4 regions of the Paenibacillus sp. TC-CSREp1 genome follow, and region 2 is predicted to be linked to each of the others. Evidence: riboswitches for the same ligand, from Rfam matches in the RefSeq annotation. Region 2 holds a riboswitch; each other region holds the start of a gene.
The links. A riboswitch is a leader RNA that binds a small molecule or an ion and turns the genes downstream of it on or off. The one in region 2 is predicted to bind cyclic di-AMP.
Positions count from the first base shown of each region.

Region 1: linked by a shared signal. The riboswitch ahead of ACQSGY_RS08025 (3D domain-containing protein) and the one ahead of ACQSGY_RS28820 (C40 family peptidase) in region 2 are both predicted to bind cyclic di-AMP.
Region 3: linked by a shared signal. The riboswitch ahead of ACQSGY_RS27320 (ubiquitin-like domain-containing protein) and the one ahead of ACQSGY_RS28820 (C40 family peptidase) in region 2 are both predicted to bind cyclic di-AMP.
Region 4: linked by a shared signal. The riboswitch ahead of ACQSGY_RS25710 (hypothetical protein) and the one ahead of ACQSGY_RS28820 (C40 family peptidase) in region 2 are both predicted to bind cyclic di-AMP.

Region 1 covers NZ_JBNOKM010000004.1:312,878-317,745, forward strand. The annotation lists gene ACQSGY_RS08005 (DUF350 domain-containing protein) at 1-154, opposite strand, end outside; gene ACQSGY_RS08010 (PspA/IM30 family protein) at 251-922, opposite strand; gene ACQSGY_RS08015 (hypothetical protein) at 1,071-1,448, opposite strand; gene ACQSGY_RS08020 (polysaccharide deacetylase family protein) at 1,605-2,411, shown strand; gene ACQSGY_RS08025 (3D domain-containing protein) at 2,564-3,232, opposite strand; cyclic di-AMP (ydaO/yuaA leader) riboswitch at 3,235-3,428, opposite strand; gene ACQSGY_RS08030 (amino acid ABC transporter ATP-binding protein) at 3,660-4,382, opposite strand; gene ACQSGY_RS08035 (ABC transporter substrate-binding protein/permease) at 4,369-4,868, opposite strand, start outside.
Region 2 covers NZ_JBNOKM010000031.1:17,360-22,227, forward strand. The annotation lists gene ACQSGY_RS28800 (hypothetical protein) at 1-78, shown strand, start outside; gene ACQSGY_RS28805 (4a-hydroxytetrahydrobiopterin dehydratase) at 295-591, shown strand; gene ACQSGY_RS28810 (c-type cytochrome) at 701-1,057, opposite strand; gene ACQSGY_RS28815 (GNAT family N-acetyltransferase) at 1,207-1,701, opposite strand; gene ACQSGY_RS28820 (C40 family peptidase) at 2,065-2,535, opposite strand; cyclic di-AMP (ydaO/yuaA leader) riboswitch at 2,539-2,676, opposite strand; gene ACQSGY_RS28825 (hypothetical protein) at 2,944-3,789, opposite strand; gene ACQSGY_RS28830 (M1 family metallopeptidase) at 3,799-4,868, opposite strand, start outside.
Region 3 covers NZ_JBNOKM010000026.1:12,105-16,972, forward strand. The annotation lists gene ACQSGY_RS27310 (HD domain-containing protein) at 1-477, shown strand, start outside; gene ACQSGY_RS27315 (TatD family hydrolase) at 816-1,583, shown strand; cyclic di-AMP (ydaO/yuaA leader) riboswitch at 1,825-2,078, shown strand; gene ACQSGY_RS27320 (ubiquitin-like domain-containing protein) at 2,348-3,529, shown strand; gene rnmV (ribonuclease M5) at 3,685-4,230, shown strand; gene rsmA (16S rRNA (adenine(1518)-N(6)/adenine(1519)-N(6))-dimethyltransferase RsmA) at 4,235-4,868, shown strand, end outside.
Region 4 covers NZ_JBNOKM010000021.1:14,750-19,617, reverse strand. The annotation lists gene ACQSGY_RS25720 (Nramp family divalent metal transporter) at 1-865, shown strand, start outside; gene ACQSGY_RS25715 (HAD family hydrolase) at 1,078-1,794, opposite strand; gene ACQSGY_RS25710 (hypothetical protein) at 1,914-2,345, opposite strand; cyclic di-AMP (ydaO/yuaA leader) riboswitch at 2,460-2,635, opposite strand; gene ACQSGY_RS25705 (glutathione peroxidase) at 3,014-3,490, shown strand; tRNA gene ACQSGY_RS25700 (tRNA-Leu) at 3,696-3,778, opposite strand; gene ACQSGY_RS25695 (urease accessory protein UreF) at 4,184-4,868, shown strand, end outside.

The sequences.
Region 1 (4,868 bases), on a different contig from region 2:
TCATAACCATCCGGGTGGTGACCGCCATGTTGCCAGCCTTTACCTCAGCAAAATCTTTATATTTTGTAAACAGTGAATCCACGTACATCAGCAAAAACAGCAAAACCGAACCTGAAGCAGTCCAGACCAGCATCGCCAAAATGTTTAAATCCATTTACACAGCCTCCACTTATCAACATGATTCGCATTTAAAAGCGAAGGAGAAACTTTGTTCTCCTCCGCTGATTAACCCTGCTGACTGCCAAGGTGTTTAGTTTTTATTCTCGTACTGCTTCATCAGAGCAGCAAGTTCGTCTTCAACTGCGGCATCCTTGCCCAGCTTTTCGAACTCTTCATCCAGTGATTTGCCTTTGGAAGACATCTCGTTGCTGGCTTCCGCTTGAGCTTCCATTTGCATCATTTTCTCTTCCATACGTTTCATGCCTGCACTTGCTGTGTCAGAGCTGAATCCGTTCAGCGCTTTGTTGATCTCGGTTTGAGCCTTCGCCGCATTGTAACGAGCAACCAACGTTTCGCGTTTGTTTTTCATTTGTGTCAGCTGTTTACGCATCTCATCCAGTTTGCCGCGAAGATTGTCAGCAGAAGCTTTGTTTTGATCGTAGCTGGCTTTGTACTCCACCATTTTTTCTTCAGCTGCTTTTTTCTCTTCCAATGCCCGGCGCGCCAGATCCATATTCTGTGCACGAGCTGCTGTGTGGGCCTGCTCTTCACGTTTTTTTACGAGAGCTTCCTGCTCTTCATACAGCTGCTTGAACTTTTTCTCAATGGCAATCTGAGCGGCTACTGCTTTCTCGGCATCCTCCAGATCTTCTTGCATGTCACGGATATATTGATCGGTCATCTTGATTGGATCTTCAGCTTTGTCGATAATCGCGTTAATATTGGACATGGTCAGGTCACGTAATCTTTTGAAAATGGACATTAGGTTATTCCTCCTAGTGATAGTTCATCGTATATATAGATACATACGCAGCATTCTGTAACTCGTTTCAATTTTAGCACAAAAAAATTAAAACAAGATGAAAGCCTGATTACCAGAAGCAATTTCTACATCCTGTTTATATTCGTTTTTAGTTCGGCCGCTCTTCCTGCGACTCCTCAGATAGCTGCGTTTGCTCTGGCATCCTGCTCAAATGTTCGTCCATAAGCCTCTCTGCAGTGTGCACGATTTCGTCGATTTGCATGCGTGTGATGCTGTCAAAATGAATGCCCATAATTACCGTAACGGTTACCTTTAATTGAAGAGCTGCCTTTCGGGCAAGCCGCTCACATAGCTCCTGCTCCTTATGACCAGGGATATGCACTGTCGTACCGCTAACGCGCTCCTGGTCCACATAGAAGGTCGATACAGCCCCAATATGAGCTTTCCCGCCAGTAACCAGAAATACTTTATCCACTCCGGCTTCAATAACCTCTAATCGAATGGATTTCAGATCATATGTACTCATCTCACTCCACCTGTCCTTCTCTATATGTGATATATGGTAGAATTATGACTTTCTAGACGTCTACTGTGCAATGAGACTTCTCACACACGCATAAAAGTCACTATCACAGGGCATACCATAAAGAACGTCATTTTTGAAAAAAGGAGGCCTTTACATATGCGTTTACGCCTCATTATGATTGTGTTTATTACGGTTATCAGCTTAGGAGCTTTGCCGCTTTCTCCCGCTCATGCTTATGTGTCCCCAGAAGGCGCTGAGGAAAGGTCTCATACCCCTGCATCCACTTCAGATACCGGAGAAGAGCAGCTGACCTTGGGACAACTGCGGCAGAAATATGCGGACACCTTTAAAACAAACGGTCCTTCCACCAAGCAGGTTGCGCTTACTTTTGATGATGTTCCCGATCCGCGATTTACCGGTCAGGTGCTGGATGTATTAAAAAAATACAAGGTGCGCGCAACATTTTTTGTTGTAGGCAGCCGGGCCGAGAAACATCCAGATCTGGTAAAACGTATGGTGAAGGAAGGGCATGTTATAGGCAATCACAGCTATAATCATCCTGAATTCAGCAAGTTATCCATGACCGCTTTTCGCAAGCAAATTTTACGTACTGGAGACATTATCCAGCGTCTGACCGGATACACGCCGAAAATGATTCGCCCCCCATATGGTGATATTAATGAGGAACAGCTTCGCTGGGCTCGAAAGCAGCGTTACAGCATCGTTAACTGGAATGTTGATTCTCTGGATTGGAAGGGCCTTCCGAAAGAGAAAGTGAAATATAACATTCTTTCTGCGGTCAAACCCGGCTCCATTGTACTGCAGCATGCCGGTGGAGGCACAGGGTCCAATCTGAATGGTACCGTTGAAGCATTGCCTGAAGTGATTGAGGAACTGCGGAATCGAGGATATGATCTCGTTACTTTGGATGAAATGCTGAAGCTATCCAAGGAAAAGCAGTAAATATAGCTGACTGCAATAAACAGGGTGTTCCTTGGCGTTAACATGACAACACATCATGATAATACCCAAGAACACCCTGTATCTGTTTGTTATTCAATTTTATTAGCTTTTAATCATGGATACATCCAGAATCAAGTCCATTAATCAAGCAACTACTTTAAAACGTAAAGCTCAACATCCTGGAAACCAAATGTATTTACAAACTGCTTGCTGCCCGGAATGAAAATATCAATGCGATTGCCTTTAATCGCACTCCCTGCATCGAGTGCCGTAGCTACGAAGGCTTGCTTCGGCAGCCCCGGATGTGAATGGCCCGTTACAAGCACTTTCGTGCCAAAAGGAATGACCTTCGGATCTACCGCAATGGTTCCAAGCTCCAGCGGATTGCCGAAATAATCGACAGCGCCCCATCCTCCATTTTCAGAAGCATCCGCGGAGTATGCTGTAGCCTTCACATTGATGGTTTTGCTGTAATCAAAGGTTTTACCCCAGGCTTGTACAACTTTATTCTCGGCATTCACATCCAGACTGGCAGCTTTAACCGTATTTGCTTGAGCTTTCATCTTTGCTGGTGCCGCCGCTGCTTCTTCCTGGCCCGGAATCGTAATTTTCAAACCACCATAGATGTTATACGGTGAAATATTTTTATTGGCATTCATTAATTTGTCTGTGGAAACGCCATACTGCTTCGATAACGTAAAGAACGTATCTCCCTCTTTAGCAACATGTACAGATTCTGCGTGAGCGGGAACAGCTTGAATCAATAGTACGGATGTCAGTAGTGCGATGGCTGCTTTTGATATACGTTTGTGGTTAAACATGGTCTTCCTCCTCATTATGCCTGCGAAGTTAGTTGTCGGATTCGGATGGAGGAACCCACCCTATAGGCTGTACTGAACATGCTGATGCATTATGTATTCCTAATTCACCCCTAGCAGTGTGCTGTCCATATGACAGGACAATTGCATTGTTACATCCCCCGCATTTCCTCTCCGGAAATTTCGGCCGCATTCAATATATCACAATTTTGTAACCATGAGCTGTAGTAAATGTTACCATTTTGCGATTCACCAGCCTGATCCAGTCTGCTTTTTCATAAAAAAATCACTATTTCAGATCCATTCCCCAGGTATTATCATTAGCAATCAGGTAACAGAAAGGTTACATTTCTTGATCGAAAATTAAAAAAAAGCGTTACCGACACATCAGGTCGATAACGCTTTGATTCTAATGGAATATAAAAATCAATTAGAGAACTTTTGCAAGAAAATCACGTGTCCGTGGATGCTTGGGAGCGCCAAACACCTCATCAGGTGTACCTTCTTCAACAATAACTCCACCGTCCATGAACAGGATGCGGTCACCCACCTCACGCGCAAAGCCCATCTCATGTGTAACAATCACCATCGTCATGCCACCTTCGGCCAGTCGTTTCATAACTTCCAGCACCTCTCCAACCATCTCAGGGTCCAGAGCTGATGTAGGCTCATCAAACAGCATTACATGCGGCTGCATAGCCAGTGCTCTTGCAATTGCAATCCGCTGCTTTTGTCCACCAGACAGCTGATTGGGATACACATCTTTTTTGTCAGCCAAACCGACCGTCTTTAGAAGATCCTCGGCGATTTTGTTGGCCTCCTCCGTCGATTGTTTCTTCACCTTAATCGGAGCAATCGTGATGTTTTGCAGCACCGTTTTATGTGGGAACAGATTAAAATGCTGGAACACCATGCCCATCTTTTCACGAGTTGCGTTGATATTGTGCTTGGGGTCAGTAATCGATACACCCTCAAATTCAATCTGGCCTGAGGTTGGCTGCTCCAGCAGGTTCAGACAGCGCAGAAACGTACTTTTCCCTGAACCGGAAGGACCGATTACCACAACAACCTCACCTTTGGCGATGGTTACGTCAATTCCCTTCAGTACATCATTTTTTCCATAAGATTTGTGTAATTGTCTAACGTCTATCACTTGCACCCAACTTCCTTTCCAATCGACCCAGCAGCTTGGACAAAATAAATGTCATTACAAAATAAATCGCTGCCGCAATAAGGAATGGATTCATTCCCTGGTACGTAATGTTTTTGACTACACTTGCCTGATACATAATATCCACCATACCGATGACCGAGATAATGGAAGATTCTTTAATGATGGTCACAAACTCGTTACCGATCGCCGGCAACACGGCTTTGAAGGCCTGTGGCAAAATAATATAACGCATCGCAGCGCCTCTGCCCATACCAAGTGAGCGGGCTGCCTCCAATTGACCACGGTCCACGCCTTGAATCCCTGCACGGAAAATCTCTGCAAGATACGCACCACTGTTAATGGAAAGTGTCATAATACCTGCTTGAAGCGCCGAGAAGTTAATGCCAAAAGTCAAGGAAACACCATAATAAATAATCATGAGCTGCACCAGCATTGGCGTACCCCGAATGACTTCAACATAAGCTG
Region 2 (4,868 bases):
GTGATTTATGATAAGGACCAGCACCGGATTCATATTTTGATTGGAGAAGAAGAGCTGACGTTTGTACCTTTGATCTGAATATCGTAACGGATCTACAACATGCCTTGTGCTTCAAGGCTCTGAGCCGTCTGTTCTATGGATTTTGACGCTTTGACGTGATAAGATGATACTCATGAAAAAAGGCTTTCGCAGGGCGGAGCCTGCCTTTAGGGCTGCATCAGCAGCAGAAAAGGTGTCGATGGTCATGCGGATGCAAATCCGCGATGTCTCATCATATGGGGAGGAAGATAACGCATGGTTTTTTCGCAAGAGGAAGTCGAAGCTCATCTGGGAAGGCTGGAAGGCTGGGAACTGGAAGAGGGACGGTGGATTGTCCGTAAATTTGTGTTCTCTAACTATATGAAAGGGATTGCATTTGTAGACGAGGTCGCAGCGATCTCGGAAGCATTCAATCATCATCCTTTTATCACCATTGATTATACAACCGTTACGCTGCGTCTGACTTCATGGGATGAAGGCGGCATTACATCGGTCGATATTAAAGAAGCAGAGCAATACAATGAAGCTTTTGAGAAAATGAGAACAGAATAAGCTGCCGCAGCATCGGTCTGCGGGAAGATGTTCAGAGCAAACAGCCCAAAGGCCCTTGTCTCCCGGTTGGGAAATGAGGGCCTTTGGGTTACCCGTATGAAGGACGGGTTTACTTTTTCTCTGCGAGCCACATTGCGATGTGGGCAATTTCCTCGTCCTGTAGTTTTCCTTTAAACGAAGGCATGCCGCCCTTACCTTTGACAATCGTAGAATAGATTTTCTCTACATCGTCTTTACTGCCAATGTTTGCAAGAGCCGGGCCTACGCCACCTTGAAGCTGGTCACCATGACAGGAAATACAGTTGGCTTTCACCAGTGTCTCGGCCTGTCCAGCGTCCATAGTGACTTCAGGCATGGTTGGCTTGGCTTCTTGAGCCACTTCCTCTTTACCTGGAAGCGTAAACATTAAAACAATAGCTAAAGCACATGCTGCAAAAAATACCCCGCTCATGATCCATTTGTGCATCCCTTATGTCCCCTCCAGAATGTAAGATCATCTAACCCAAACTATCCCTATCATTATAACGGAAGCTGTCGATACATCATAGCATTTTGTGGTAATTTTTTGAACGAATCACAAAAGAGAGATAAATTGAAACGATTTTAGTTATTCATTTACGTTCTCGGACCCTCATATACCATGCAATGAAAGGGCTTTAGCCCGCTTGGTGTTTGACGTTCATATGTATCATGGATGACAAAGCCGCTCTTCTGATAAACACGGATGGCACGATTGTTCCAGGTTAGTACTTCAAGATCGATCTCATTGGACGGATTCCGGCGTATAGCTTCCTGCACGATTGCAGCAACAAACGCAGTCCCTAGACCTTGACCGCACTTCTCTGGATGCATGCCGAGGCCAATACGTGTTACGCCCTGGAGAGGGAAAAATTGGGCAAATCCACAGACCTGCTCCTGTTGATCCAGGACGATAGCATACTGCTCTTGGCGAAGCTGTGCATCTCCAAATTCGACTTCCAATGCTTTCATCTGCTCCCAGGGAAGCCAGCTATAAATATTGTAAGGTGGATCATACTGCCATCCACATATAAGTTCTGCGTGTGTTTCCTCCATTGGCACGACATGGTACGCCACAGGGGTTCCATTCATATAACAATGCACACTCCTTTCGTTGTTACTCATTCTCTGTTCACTCTACAAAAGAGCGATTCATTTGACAAGACTCTCTGTTCAGACCAAAAAAAGTGAAACAAAAGTCGGACTCATTCCGTTTATATTATAACGGGATGGGTAAAAACATCATAAGGGCACGGACAAACGAAATAAAGTGAATGTGTTGGTTCAGGAGCTCAGGCATGAGTTGCTGCATCAGCGATCACACAGGATCAGAAAGCACAAAAAAACCGCCGGATACATTCCTGCGGAGAATGTACCGGGCGGTTCGATTGGTTGCTTCGTATTTCGTTCCAGTATAGTTCATGGTTCCAGCATCATGTAGATTACAGCTTGTCCCTATTCGAGGACCAGTGACTCATATGCGTCCGTGCTCATAATCCGTTTAGCGCCAATGTAACGGTTAGCCCAGTAATCTTCACTTAAGGAGCTGATGGTTACACCTTTAGAAGAAGAAGAATGTGCAAATTTTCCACTACCGACGAAAATTCCTACGTGAGATACGCCTTTACCTGTTGTGTTGAAGAATACCAGATCACCAGGTCTCATCTCCATGCGGGATACGGAATCACCCATGTCATATTGAGAGCTGGATTGACGAGCCAAATCAATACCTAATTTGTCGAATACATACCGTGTAAATCCGGAGCAGTCAAAACCGTCAAGCGTTGTGCCTCCGCTTTTGTATGTAGTTCCCATTGCTGAATCAATAACTTTATCCATCTTAGAATCTGCAAATGCGCTGCCTGCACCAAGTGATAATGCAAATGTGAGGCTAAGTACTGCTGCGGTCAATTTCTTCTTAAACAAGTGATATACCCCTTCCAACGCCTGCGAGGTTAGCTTAAGGATTCGGTTGAAGGTCCCCTATGATCCCTCTGTATCAAGATCAATTCACCCATAACTGGTTCCCCCGCTTCCCAGGTGCCAGGAATTTGGCTATGCTAGTTATGCACCTGAAAAAACGAACGATAATTTAATTTTAAGGATTTAATTTTAAGTTGTTACAAATAAGGATTTAAAGATTACAAAGTTGTTACTAAAAACTCACTGCGCTTATTGTACCAGAGGAGTGGGGCTTTGGCAACGTTTAGCAGTAAAATTAGCAAAAAAAACCTCGACCTTTGACGGGGAAAGGTCGAGGTTTGCGTATTTATACGCAATAAAGCATGAGTAGTTTAACATGAGATGGTAACAATTTTTCATTTTGTAAACGGTTTATCGTTCATCCTTGGAAAATGTGGACTGCCATACGCGGAAGTGGGTACATACTTTCCATAAGCTGAGCAGGCTGCGGGCAAGTGGATAAGACTGCTGAAGGATCAGCCCGGTAAGACCAGTCAGGAACCATGACGCCGATGTGAATGCACCAAAGATGAGTAGATGAATGAGTCCCAGCATCAGTGCAATCCCGATAATCGTTAAGGCGCGGCGTACAGCAACCCATAAGCCCTTGAACGTTCCATGAATACCACCCTCCCCTTCCGGAGCCGAAGCGCCAAACTGCATATAGAGCATCGTATGATGTACAATGCAGCCATATATGATCCACCCAACTGCATAAGGAAGGGCTGGCAGAAGTAAATGAAGAGAATGAAAGCTGTCCATTAATATGGAATACAGCTTCGGTATGAGCCAGTATGCCGGAAGAAATAACAGCAACGTACGTACAGCGTGCAGGAGCAGCATCGGTTTCCATAACTGTTTGATGCCACGGACAAAAGGAATTCGCTCTTCTGATGCATTAAAATGCTGCAGGGAATAGAGCAGGCCAGCCTGGAAGAGCGGGCTGATCAGCATGCGAAGCAGCAGCATACCGCCCAGGATCCACAGATAGCGCTGAACCTCAGGGCCGGACAGGCTTAGCTGACTTTCCATTTTGAACAAAAGTGTGCTCAGTTCGCCCGCATCATCTGTAGGATAACGCAGCAGGAGAGGAACTACTGCTGATTGAATCAGCCGGTAAATAAAGTACCCCCATATGAGCTGATAGATAAATAGAAGTGCAGCAATAAACATATGCTGACGGACGAGAAACCAGCCCTCACGAATTTTAGCTTTCATGTCTCCACCTCACCATGACAGACCTCCGAATATAACTTCAATGAATTTCGCAGCGCTCATGCTCCAGCGGGATTTGGTTTGCTCGTCCAGTCCGGCTCTCAAAAAATTGTTCATGTGTCGATTCTCCAGCACGATGTCGTACAAAGGGTCCGTCATTGCCCAACTGACAGGAGAGGTATACGTAAGCTTATACGTGATACGTTCCTCCTTGCCATCCCATTGCTTGGCTAAAGTATGACCATCTTCAAAGGCGATCCGAATCGGGATGTCTGGATAATCACTGCCTTTTTTGGCGATAGTGATTACCGACTCATACAGTGTCTTGCCATCTTTCTGAAGAGGGGCGACCTGAATTCTCTCCACGGCGAAATCAGCCATGCCGTTGTTATAGATGTATTGGTCAAAGTAATCTGCCCAGGAGGTGGCAGTGACTTGCTCGACTACCTTTTGGAAATCAGCTGTTGAAGGATGTTTAAAACGATATTTTTTGACATAGGTGGAGAGAATGCGTTCCATTTTTTTGGCTCCGACTTGCTGTTCAATACCAAGCAGCACAAGCTTGCCTCGGGTATAGACGTTGGATGCGTATTGATTCTGGGAGTCGAATTGCCAGGAAGGCTGCGTTAAGGGAGCAGGAGAAGTGATCAACCCCGATTGTACAGGCAGGTTCGGAATCAGCCCGTACTCTTGCTCCATCAACTTGTCTTCTGCGTACGAAGTGAACCCTTCATCCAGCCAGGCTTCTTCGAATTCATTGCTCGCAACCATGCCATAGAAGTATTGATGTCCGATCTCATGTACAACCGTACGCTCCAGATCATAACCCGGTGTTGAATCATCCGCGCCAAAGGCTGTAATCAAGGTCGGATACTCCATCCCGCCTGCGCCGTTTGCCGCTTTGGGCGGGACAACGATGGACAAGGTGGCATACGGATATGGACCGAACCACTTGCTGTAATTGGACAATGCCGCCTTGGCGGCAAAGAGATAACGTTCCTTCAAATCCTGATGTGCCGGGTCGAGATACAGTTTAATGCGAACACCTGGTACGTTGGGGGCAGAGAAGGGCTCCTCGGCGT
Region 3 (4,868 bases), on a different contig from region 2:
CCTCAGCTGTTTAATGGTGAAATCTCCGTTGATGAGTATCTGCAGCTTGATGAAGCATTGATACAGACAGCCTTTATGCAGTGGCGTAAAGAGGACGATGCTGTTCTGAGCGAGCTGTGCGAGCGTTTTATGGATCGCAAGTTGTATAAATATGTGGAGCTTGAACAGATCGACTTAAACATCATTGAAGAGATTCGGGAGGCATTTGTTCACGTAGGACTGAATCCCGAATATGATCTTGAGATTGATTTTCCAACGGATAATCCATATGATGTGTTTCGTCCAGATCAATCTACTGATAAACAGATTCTTCTGCTGGATCGGCAGGACAAACTCATTGAATTGTCAGAGGTCTCCGATATTGTGCGTTCCATCAGCGGTCTTCATCTAGGGAAACATCATCTGTACTACCCGCAAAACAAGGTGGATGCCATTTTGCATGAATTGCCGTCCCATATACGCCCCTATTTTCTGTAATTCCGAGTGGTGCAGCAGGGTGAACATTTCGATATCGAAAGACTTTCTAAGAGAGCTATTTTACATGATACATTAATCTGCTTTAATGGGGAGTAAATGTAGATCGACATAATTTTGTAATTGAAGAGAGGAAATGTTCAGTTCCAGATGCAGTTTAGATGCAACATATTGATTTGACTTTTTATTTTCCTTCTATATATAGTTGCTTGAGTGTTAAAAATGAAAATAAAGAAATAATAAATCGTCCCAATCAATTGGTTAAGAAAAAAATAATTTTGAGAGTCTGATACAGAAATAATCTGGATTTTTATATCGACAGGAAGGGAGAAATAAACAGCATGTTATTCGACACACATACACACCTCGATGCGCCACAATTCGACGAAGACCGGGAGGACATGATCCAGCGGGCTGTAGATGCAGGCGTCACACGTATGATCAATGTTGGCTTCAATCGGGAGACGATCCCGACAACGATGAAGCTGGCGGAAACGTACGATTTTATCTATGCGGCGGTGGGATGGCATCCGGTGGATGCAATTACGATGCAGGAGGGTGATCTGGAATGGATTGCATCATTGTGCAAACATGAAAAGGTGGTAGCCATTGGCGAGATCGGTTTGGATTATCATTGGGACACTTCACCAAAGGACGTACAGCACCGCGTATTACGACAACAAATTGCATTAGCACGTGAGTTGAATATGCCTATTGTTATTCATAATCGCGATGCTCATGAGGATATTGTTCGTATTTTGCGTGAAGAAAAGGCTGGTGAAGTTGGCGGAGTCATGCATTCGTTTTCAGGCAGCTGGGAAACAGCAAAAATGTGTCTGGATTTAGGGTTCCACTTATCCTTCGGCGGACCGGTCACTTTCAAAAATGCGAAGCAGCCCAAAGAGGTGCTTGCGAAGGTTCCGATGGATCGATTTTTCCTGGAAACCGACTCCCCATATCTTACACCCCATCCTTATCGTGGAAAACGAAACGAAACAGCGCATGTACGTCTGGTTGCCGAGGCAGCTGCGGAAATTAAAGGCATTTCGGTCGAGGAAATTGCTGCAATAACAACCAAAAATGCCATGGAACGATTTGGGATTCAATAAGAAATCGAGTAAATCAGGTGAAAAAGGGAGTTATAGAGAGGTAATCTGCTCTTTGATTCGAATAATTGAAGAATATTACAATATTTTAACCAAATATTTAGAAAAACGTACTTGATCCATGCTTTACAACATGCATCAAAACAGGATATCATCTTTTCAGTGAATTGTTGTGCGGAAAATTGGACAGATGTTCGGGGGATGAACAAAGGGACACTTTCCGATAAGACAACAATACTTTCATGAATCAATCTCGCTGAGTCTCCGTTATCGGAGAGCGGGGGAACCAATAGGGCTTAAACATCGGTGATTGCAGCCGATGCGCATCGTTCGCTGACCCAAAAGCAGCGAATGAATCTGCGAAGCCGTATTTGATTTCTTCTTTGGGTCTCGGGGTGAATTCAAGGGCGTCCGCCATGAGCGGGTGACCTAAGATAGGGCGGCTCTCTTTCGCCCGAACCCGACAGCTAACCTCGCAAGCGGAAAAAGAGAGGCAACCTCGTGCATGAATTTCCGATATTCAAATCATTCGGAAGCCACGAAAGAGTCTCTTAACACTCTTTCTTTGGCTTTTTTTGTTTTGAATAAAAGAAATAACGTCATCTTACGGCAAGCTTTCCGAAGATGGCATCATGTTGCGAAGAGGGGTTCATGGTGCAGAACCGGTCATTACCTCTGATCTGTGTTCTGTAGGAAAATTTGGTATAGTCGCGTCACATACATCATGCATTACTTTAGACGGCGAGGCTATGAAGGAGGACGGAGAAGTGGGCACATTCCAACCAGAAGAGACCCATGAGTCACGATCATCCAGTAAGTCTTTCGCGTTGCGGTGGAAGCATGAGAACTTGCGTCAAATGGCACTGATCGCGATATTCTCAATTGCGCTTGCAATCATGATCTTGTTAGTCGTTTACGGTCAGGCCGGGAAGCAAATTTCGCTGGTTATTGACGGCAAAGCTCAAGTGGTAGAGACTCGTACAGGAATGCTTCACGAAATGTTGGAGGAGCAGTCAATCACAGTCAGCCCTCACGACAAGGTATCCATGCCCATGAACGGGGCCATTGCAGATGGAGACCGAATCGTTATCGAGCGGGCCGTTCCAGTAAAAATTACGGCAGACGGAGACACCAAGACTCTGTATACAACCGATTCATCGGTACAAGATGTAATTCAGCAATCAGGTATTGAAGTTGCAAATCATGATAAAGTGTACCCAGCGCTTGGAACCGCAATTAAAGCGGATATGAAGATTCGGGTAGTGCGTGTAACAAAGCATACTGTGGATGTGAAGCACCCGATTGCGTACAAGGTTGTAAAAACGGCAGATCCTAGTTTGTTCAAAGGGGATAACCGTGTTGTTGTAAACGGTAAAGAAGGCACACTGGTGCAGCATATCGAAAAGGTATTTCAAGATGGGGAACTCGTCTCCAAAAAAATGGTAGGCAAAACGATCGCGACTAATCGTGTAGATAAGGTCATCGCGGTAGGTACAAAAGCCAAACCAGTAGTGAAAGCACCTGAGGTTCAACTGGTATCGGCCAAAACCTCAAGCAAAAAAGCAACAACAGCGAACTCGACGAAAACATCTGCCTCGGGCAGCAAGGTGATTACGGTCGCCGGGACTTCTTTTAAATATTCCAAGGTGTTAAAAAATGTATCCATGACTGCCTACTCTGCCGAAGAGCCAGGTATTGGTACGAAAACGGCTTCTGGTACTCGTGTAACAGAAGGGCGCACCATCGCGGTTGATCCTAAAGTCATTCCTATTGGCTGGTGGGTATACATCGAGGGCCTTGGCTTCCGTCGTGCGGAAGATACAGGCGGTGCGATTAAAGGCAATAAAATTGACGTTTACTACGACAGTGTGAAGCATGCCCTGAATTTCGGACGTAAAAAAGGCAAAACGGTCTACGTGATTGGACCGGTGAAGCCGGAAGCGAACTAAAATCGTTTTACTTTGATATGGGAATGCTATAAAATAGTTGCATGAATGATTCATGCGGAATATGCGGCGGAGGGGTCTGAATTCAGTCTCCTCCGCCGTTTGGCAGAGAAGAGGATATTCCTCTTCTTTTTGCGTTAGAAAGGAAGAAAAGGAACATGATAAAAGAAGTGATTGTGGTGGAGGGCCGGGACGATACGGTAGCCATTCGGCGGGCGGTTGAGGCGGACACCATTGAAACAGGAGGTTCTGCAATTAATCAGCGTGTGCTGAAGCGAATCGCACTTGCTCAGGAGAGACGAGGTGTGATTATCCTGACCGATCCCGATCATGCCGGAGAGCGAATCCGCAAAATTATTGCGAATAAAATTCCTGGCTGCAAGCATGCATTTATTCCAGAGGCAGATGCAACGCGCAAAGGCGATATCGGGGTAGAGAATGCTTCTCCAGAAGCCATTCGTCATGCACTGGCACGTGTACATACCTCATATGAGGGTGCACCTCCTCTTATTGACTGGGAGGATCTGATCGAAGCAGGTCTGATTGTACACCCACGGGCTGCTGCACGCCGGATGGAGATGGGCAACCTGCTCGGGATTGGATACTGTAACGGCAAGCAGTTCCACAAACGATTGAGTGTATTTCAGATTACCAGAGAAGAATTCTCCGCTGCACTGGCGCAAATTGAACGTGAAGGATTGTGAACTTATGAAGGACATGGATCAAACCATTGAGATAGCTACACCGAAACGCACCAAGGAGATTATTCAAAAGCATGGATTCTCCTTCAAAAAAAGTCTGGGTCAGAACTTTCTGATTGATCAAAATATATTGAACAAAATCGTCGGCGCAGCCGATCTTGACGAATCCAAAGGTGCGCTGGAGATCGGACCGGGCATCGGTGCGCTCACAGAGCGTCTGGCTCGCGTGGCAGGTCCGGTTACCGCGGTAGAGATTGACCAGCGTCTGCTCCCGATTCTCGGAGAGGTGATGGAGCCTTATCCGAATGTACGGGTTCATCACGGAGATGTACTCAAGCTGGATCTGGCCGAGCTGTTTGCTACTGACTTTGCTTCAGTGGATAAGGTTAGCGTTGTTGCCAACCTGCCTTATTATGTAACGACCCCGATTATGATGAAGCTGCTGGAGGAGAAGCTGCCGGTGGACAGCATTGTGGTCATGATTCAGAAGGAAGTGGCCGAACGAATGGCAGCTGCGCCAGGCTCCAAGGATTACGGCAGCCTTAGCATTGCCGTGCAGTATTACAGTATGCCGGAACTGGTTTGTGTGGTTCCGCCTACTGTATTTATTCCTCAGCCGAATGTAGAGTCGGCGGTAATCA
Region 4 (4,868 bases), on a different contig from region 2:
TGTGCTGATCATTCTTGTCCTGCAAAATAAAGGCTTCCGCGCACTGGAGACCCTTGTCATCGTGCTGATGGCCACCATTGCGCTCTGTTTCGGGATCGACCTCTTTCTGGCGAAACCGGACATGGGCGGTGTACTGCACGGATTCGTACCCAGCAGTGAGCTTTTGCAGAACCCGGCTATGCTCTACATTGCCATCGGCATCATTGGTGCGACGGTCATGCCGCATAACCTGTATCTGCATTCTTCCATCGTACAGACACGTCAGATCGAGCAGACAGCTCAGGGGAAAAGAGAAGCGATTCGATACACCACGATGGATTCAACCATCGCACTGACGCTGGCCCTGTTCATTAATGCAGCCATCCTGATTGTATCGGCGGCAGTATTCCACAGCGCAGGCATGACCCAGGTTGCCGAGATTTCAGATGCATATCATCTGCTGACTCCGCTGCTCGGCACCACCATTGCCAGCATCCTGTTTGGCGTCGCTTTGCTCGCATCAGGTCAGAACTCTACCCTCACAGGTACGCTTGCTGGACAGATCGTCATGGAGGGGTTTCTGAATATTCGTATTCCGGCCTGGCTGCGTCGTCTCGTCACACGGCTGATCGCAATCATTCCGGCCGTCATTGTAACCGCCATTGCGGGCGAACGCGGAACAGAGGAACTGCTGATTCTGAGCCAGGTTATACTGTCCCTGCAGCTGCCTTTTGCCGTTATCCCGCTGGTGATGTTCACGAGTGACAAAAAAAGCATGGGCCCGTTTGTTAATAAACTCTGGCTCAAGGTCGTTTCCTGGATTATCGCTGCGATCATCGTAGTGCTGAACGTGTACCTGATTATCCAGACTATTATGCTGTTCTAACTTATATATAAGCTGAACTAAGGACGTTTACAGTTGCACTCCGATGACAGAATAATCTCAACTTTCAAAAATCCCGTAATATAAAAAAAGGCTGACTCGCCGTCTGGTACGATTACCAACGCGAATCAGCCTTTTTAAGTCTTTCATTTGTTATACAGCCCAGCTGCATATAACCTCTAACTCGACCTGATGTAACCTAATGCTCATATGAACTAAGATGCATCGTTATCAGGTATGAGCAGCGGCAACAGTTCATCCAATGATTTAACCGTCCAGTCTGCACGCTCATGCTCTGACTGCACTGGCTGAAACCTTCCATATCCCTGGAGAATACGAATGGTATGCAGGCCCAGACTACGAGCGGGAACGATATCATTGTCAATCCGATCTCCAATCATCACCGCTTCCTCCGGGGCACAACCAGCCTGTTTCAGGGCAACCGCATACAATTCCGGGTCGGGCTTGGACACTCCTTCTTCTGCCGAGCAGGCCAGTACATGAACATATTTTCGAAGTCCATAACTCTCCAGCCGCATTTCAGTCCCCGGGCTCTGATTCGCAATAATGCCTATGTGATAGTGCTGCGACAGCTGCTTGAGCACCTTGGCTGCAGAAGGAAATGGCCGCTCCAGCTCTTTGTGGAATTTCAGCTTCTCCTGAATCAGTTTGCGGTGACCTTCATCCTGAATGTATGTCCGTATGGCTACCTTCATAGGCCATTGTTCGTAGTTCTGGTAACATTGTGCAAACAGCTCCCGTACATCCTCAATTTTCACAGGATAGTCGTAAGCATTCGCCTCACGCACAAACTGCCCGATAATATCGTCAACAGGCTCCCATTCATCCACCAGCGTATCCCCTACATCAAAAAACAACCACTTCAACCCGGCAATATCCGGCAAGCCAATTCCTCCTTGTACGCCACTCAATGACGATCCCGGGCGCGCATGCTGTATCCATAAAAAAGAAGACTCACGACAAGCATGAGTCTCCTCGGATTCCGTTAGTCCATACCTGTAATTATAACAGGCACCTTACACAGGATCAATCATAAGCTGCTTGCTTCAGCTTCGAGTTTATTGCAACTATTAAGCAAGAATCCAACTTCTCCATTTAACGAATACACAATTTTGTCCGCACCCATGCCCCGATAAATGCCTTTTGGATGACTTTGCTCCGTTATCACGCATAGAGACTTGGATGTCCAGGAGCGAACAATCTGCAGGTAACGGCAAGTCAGGTTCAGACTGTTTTCAAAAATAAATACGTTGCCTACGCTCGTCTGCGGCAAAAACCATTTTTGAGCTGCTGCTGTATTCATACGAATCACATGCTCTACTCCGATCCGGCGGAGCTTGCGCTCCTCACCCGCACTGTTTGTCAGAACGGCAAAAGGCATTTTTTTGTACATTAGCAGCTTCACAAATTTACGTCCAGCTTCATTTGGTGCGGTTACTAAAATCATCTCTGTATCCATCATTCGTTCCTCCCTTGGCGTGAAAAGACAACAAAAAAGAAGCGTGGGGACCAAGGCCTCCGAAACGCTTCTTAAATAATCCATGGCGAAAACGCCATGAACCAGCGTGCGGTTTGTTGCCTCTCCCTTTAACGCTTACGAGGTTAGCTGACGGATTCGGGCGCGAGAGTCGCCCTATTTCCGGCTGTCACCGGAAAATTCACCCCATGGATGTCTGCTGCTGTAATACAGCCCATCCTGTTGGTTCCCCCGTTTTCCACCCACGATGAATGGAAACTCAGCGATTGAAACATCGTTCGTAAATCTTGCATGTAAGACCGATCGATATCATCGTCTGTTTCGTTTTTCAGGTACAATATAATTAAAATTCAAATTACGCTTTGAATCATACACCCGTGCCATGATCATGTAAAGTCCGGGCAGATCACCGAATCGTCAGAATTCCGGCAATAAACTTCAATAATAACGCTTACAATGAGCTTATACGCTATCCAACTCTTCCAAGCTGTCTAATTCTCGCCCGCACAAAAAATTGATCAAGCGAATTGCATTCCTTCTATGAATAAGGTGAGCCGATAAGGATAATAGTGTCCTCCGTAAATTGATTTTGCATTATTTAATTGTATAAAATATAATAAACTTATCAACATAATATGATGGAGGCGATCCCCATGTCAGTCTATGATTACAAAGTAAACACCCTTCGCGGACAAGAGATTGAAATGTCCCAATATCGCGGCAAAGTGTTGTTAATTGTAAATACCGCAAGCCAGTGCGGCCTAACTCCTCAATTCAAGGGCCTGCAGGAGCTGCAGGATCAATTTCAGGATGCTCCTTTCGAGGTCCTTGGATTTCCCAGCAACCAGTTTGCCCAGGAGAAGGGTTCCTCTGATGACATCGCTGAGTTCTGTCAGATGAACTATGGCGTAAGCTTCCCTATGTTTGAGAAGATTGACGTTAACGGTGCCAGTGCTCACCCGCTATTCCAGCATATTACTAAGGAAGCACCAGGTCTGCTCGGCTCCAAGGCCATCAAATGGAACTTCACCAAATTCCTTGTCGATCAGGAAGGGAACGTTGTGAAGCGTTATGCTCCCCAGACTACACCTGATAAAATTGTAGAGGATATTCAGAAATTATTGAAATAAATAACACCCGTTTCTACACTTTGAAAAAAGCTGCCCCAAACCACAGAGCCTCGGTTCTGCTCGGTTTACAGGGTGGCTTTTTTACGCAGCTAATGAAACTTATCTCCGCCCGTTGTCGCCTTTCAGCTGTTATTTATGCAGGATCAAAAGACAAAAAAAGAAGCCTCCCGTACAGGGAAGCTTCCTTCAATAACACTTCATATGATGCGGTCGAGAGGACTCGAACCTCCACGGGCGTACGCCCACTACCCCCTCAAGATAGCGTGTCTGCCATTCCACCACGACCGCATGTCGTAAATTATCGGCAACAGAATTGATTATACCGGAATGTTATCTAAATGTAAAGCATTTATTTAAACACGCCAAAAATCAGTCATATTTCCCCAAATGTGCGCATATCCTGAATCTGATTCCGAAAAAATGCCAAGGCCGCAGTGGAACCAGAATGAATTTCTTGCAGCATCGTATTTTCAAATATTATTTCTAAAGGAGAACAAATTTATTGTCATATTATATAACATATATAATAATAAAGAAGGAAATTTAAGCTTTTTTCAATACAAACCATTGACAAAACACGGATAATTATGTGAATATATATATCATATAATTCGGATTTAAGCACATAAGATTTAGAAAAGAGTATTTTATGTAAGATAAAATAACACAAACAAGCACTGGAGGCGAAAGATCGTGAACCGTGGCAATAAGCTGCTAGATTACGTGAAGCTGCTTGATCCTTCTGTTCAGGTTGGAGGGTTCTCCCATTTCTTCGGCATGGATACACATATCAAGGAAGGAACCATCCGTACAGCCGAGGATCTTGAATCGTTCATGCGCTGCCAGCTGCATCCCAGTCTGGTTCGTCTTGAAGGTATGGCCATCAAAGGCATATATACCGCAATCGATCACAAAGACACTTGGCGCATCGCCCTGATCGACAAGCTTGTTCACGTGCAGCGAACACCTGCCGAGCTTAGAGAACAGGCAGCTACCATCGGCAAACGTTTAATCAAGCTATCTCACGCCCTGCATCCCTGGATCGACTTCAAACCGCTTGAACAGATTTTCACCAAATACAGCTCCGTCGGCTGTCTCCCCACCGTTCACGCCTGGATTAACCACCACCTCGACATCCCCGTCGAAGAGGCGGTCCTCGGTTATCTGCATTCAGCCATGTATGCCTGTATATCCGAAGCCTCCAAAGCTATTCCTCTAAGTGAGAATGTCACCAAGGAGCTGCCCGGTCGCCTGACCACAGACCTTGAGCACGAATGGAAGACCGTGAGTGCTTCTTCTCCAGATGGACACATGCACCCTGCATCGCTGTCTATGAAGACGTTATTCCCCAGCTTCCATATGCTCGGAGCCGGGCTTC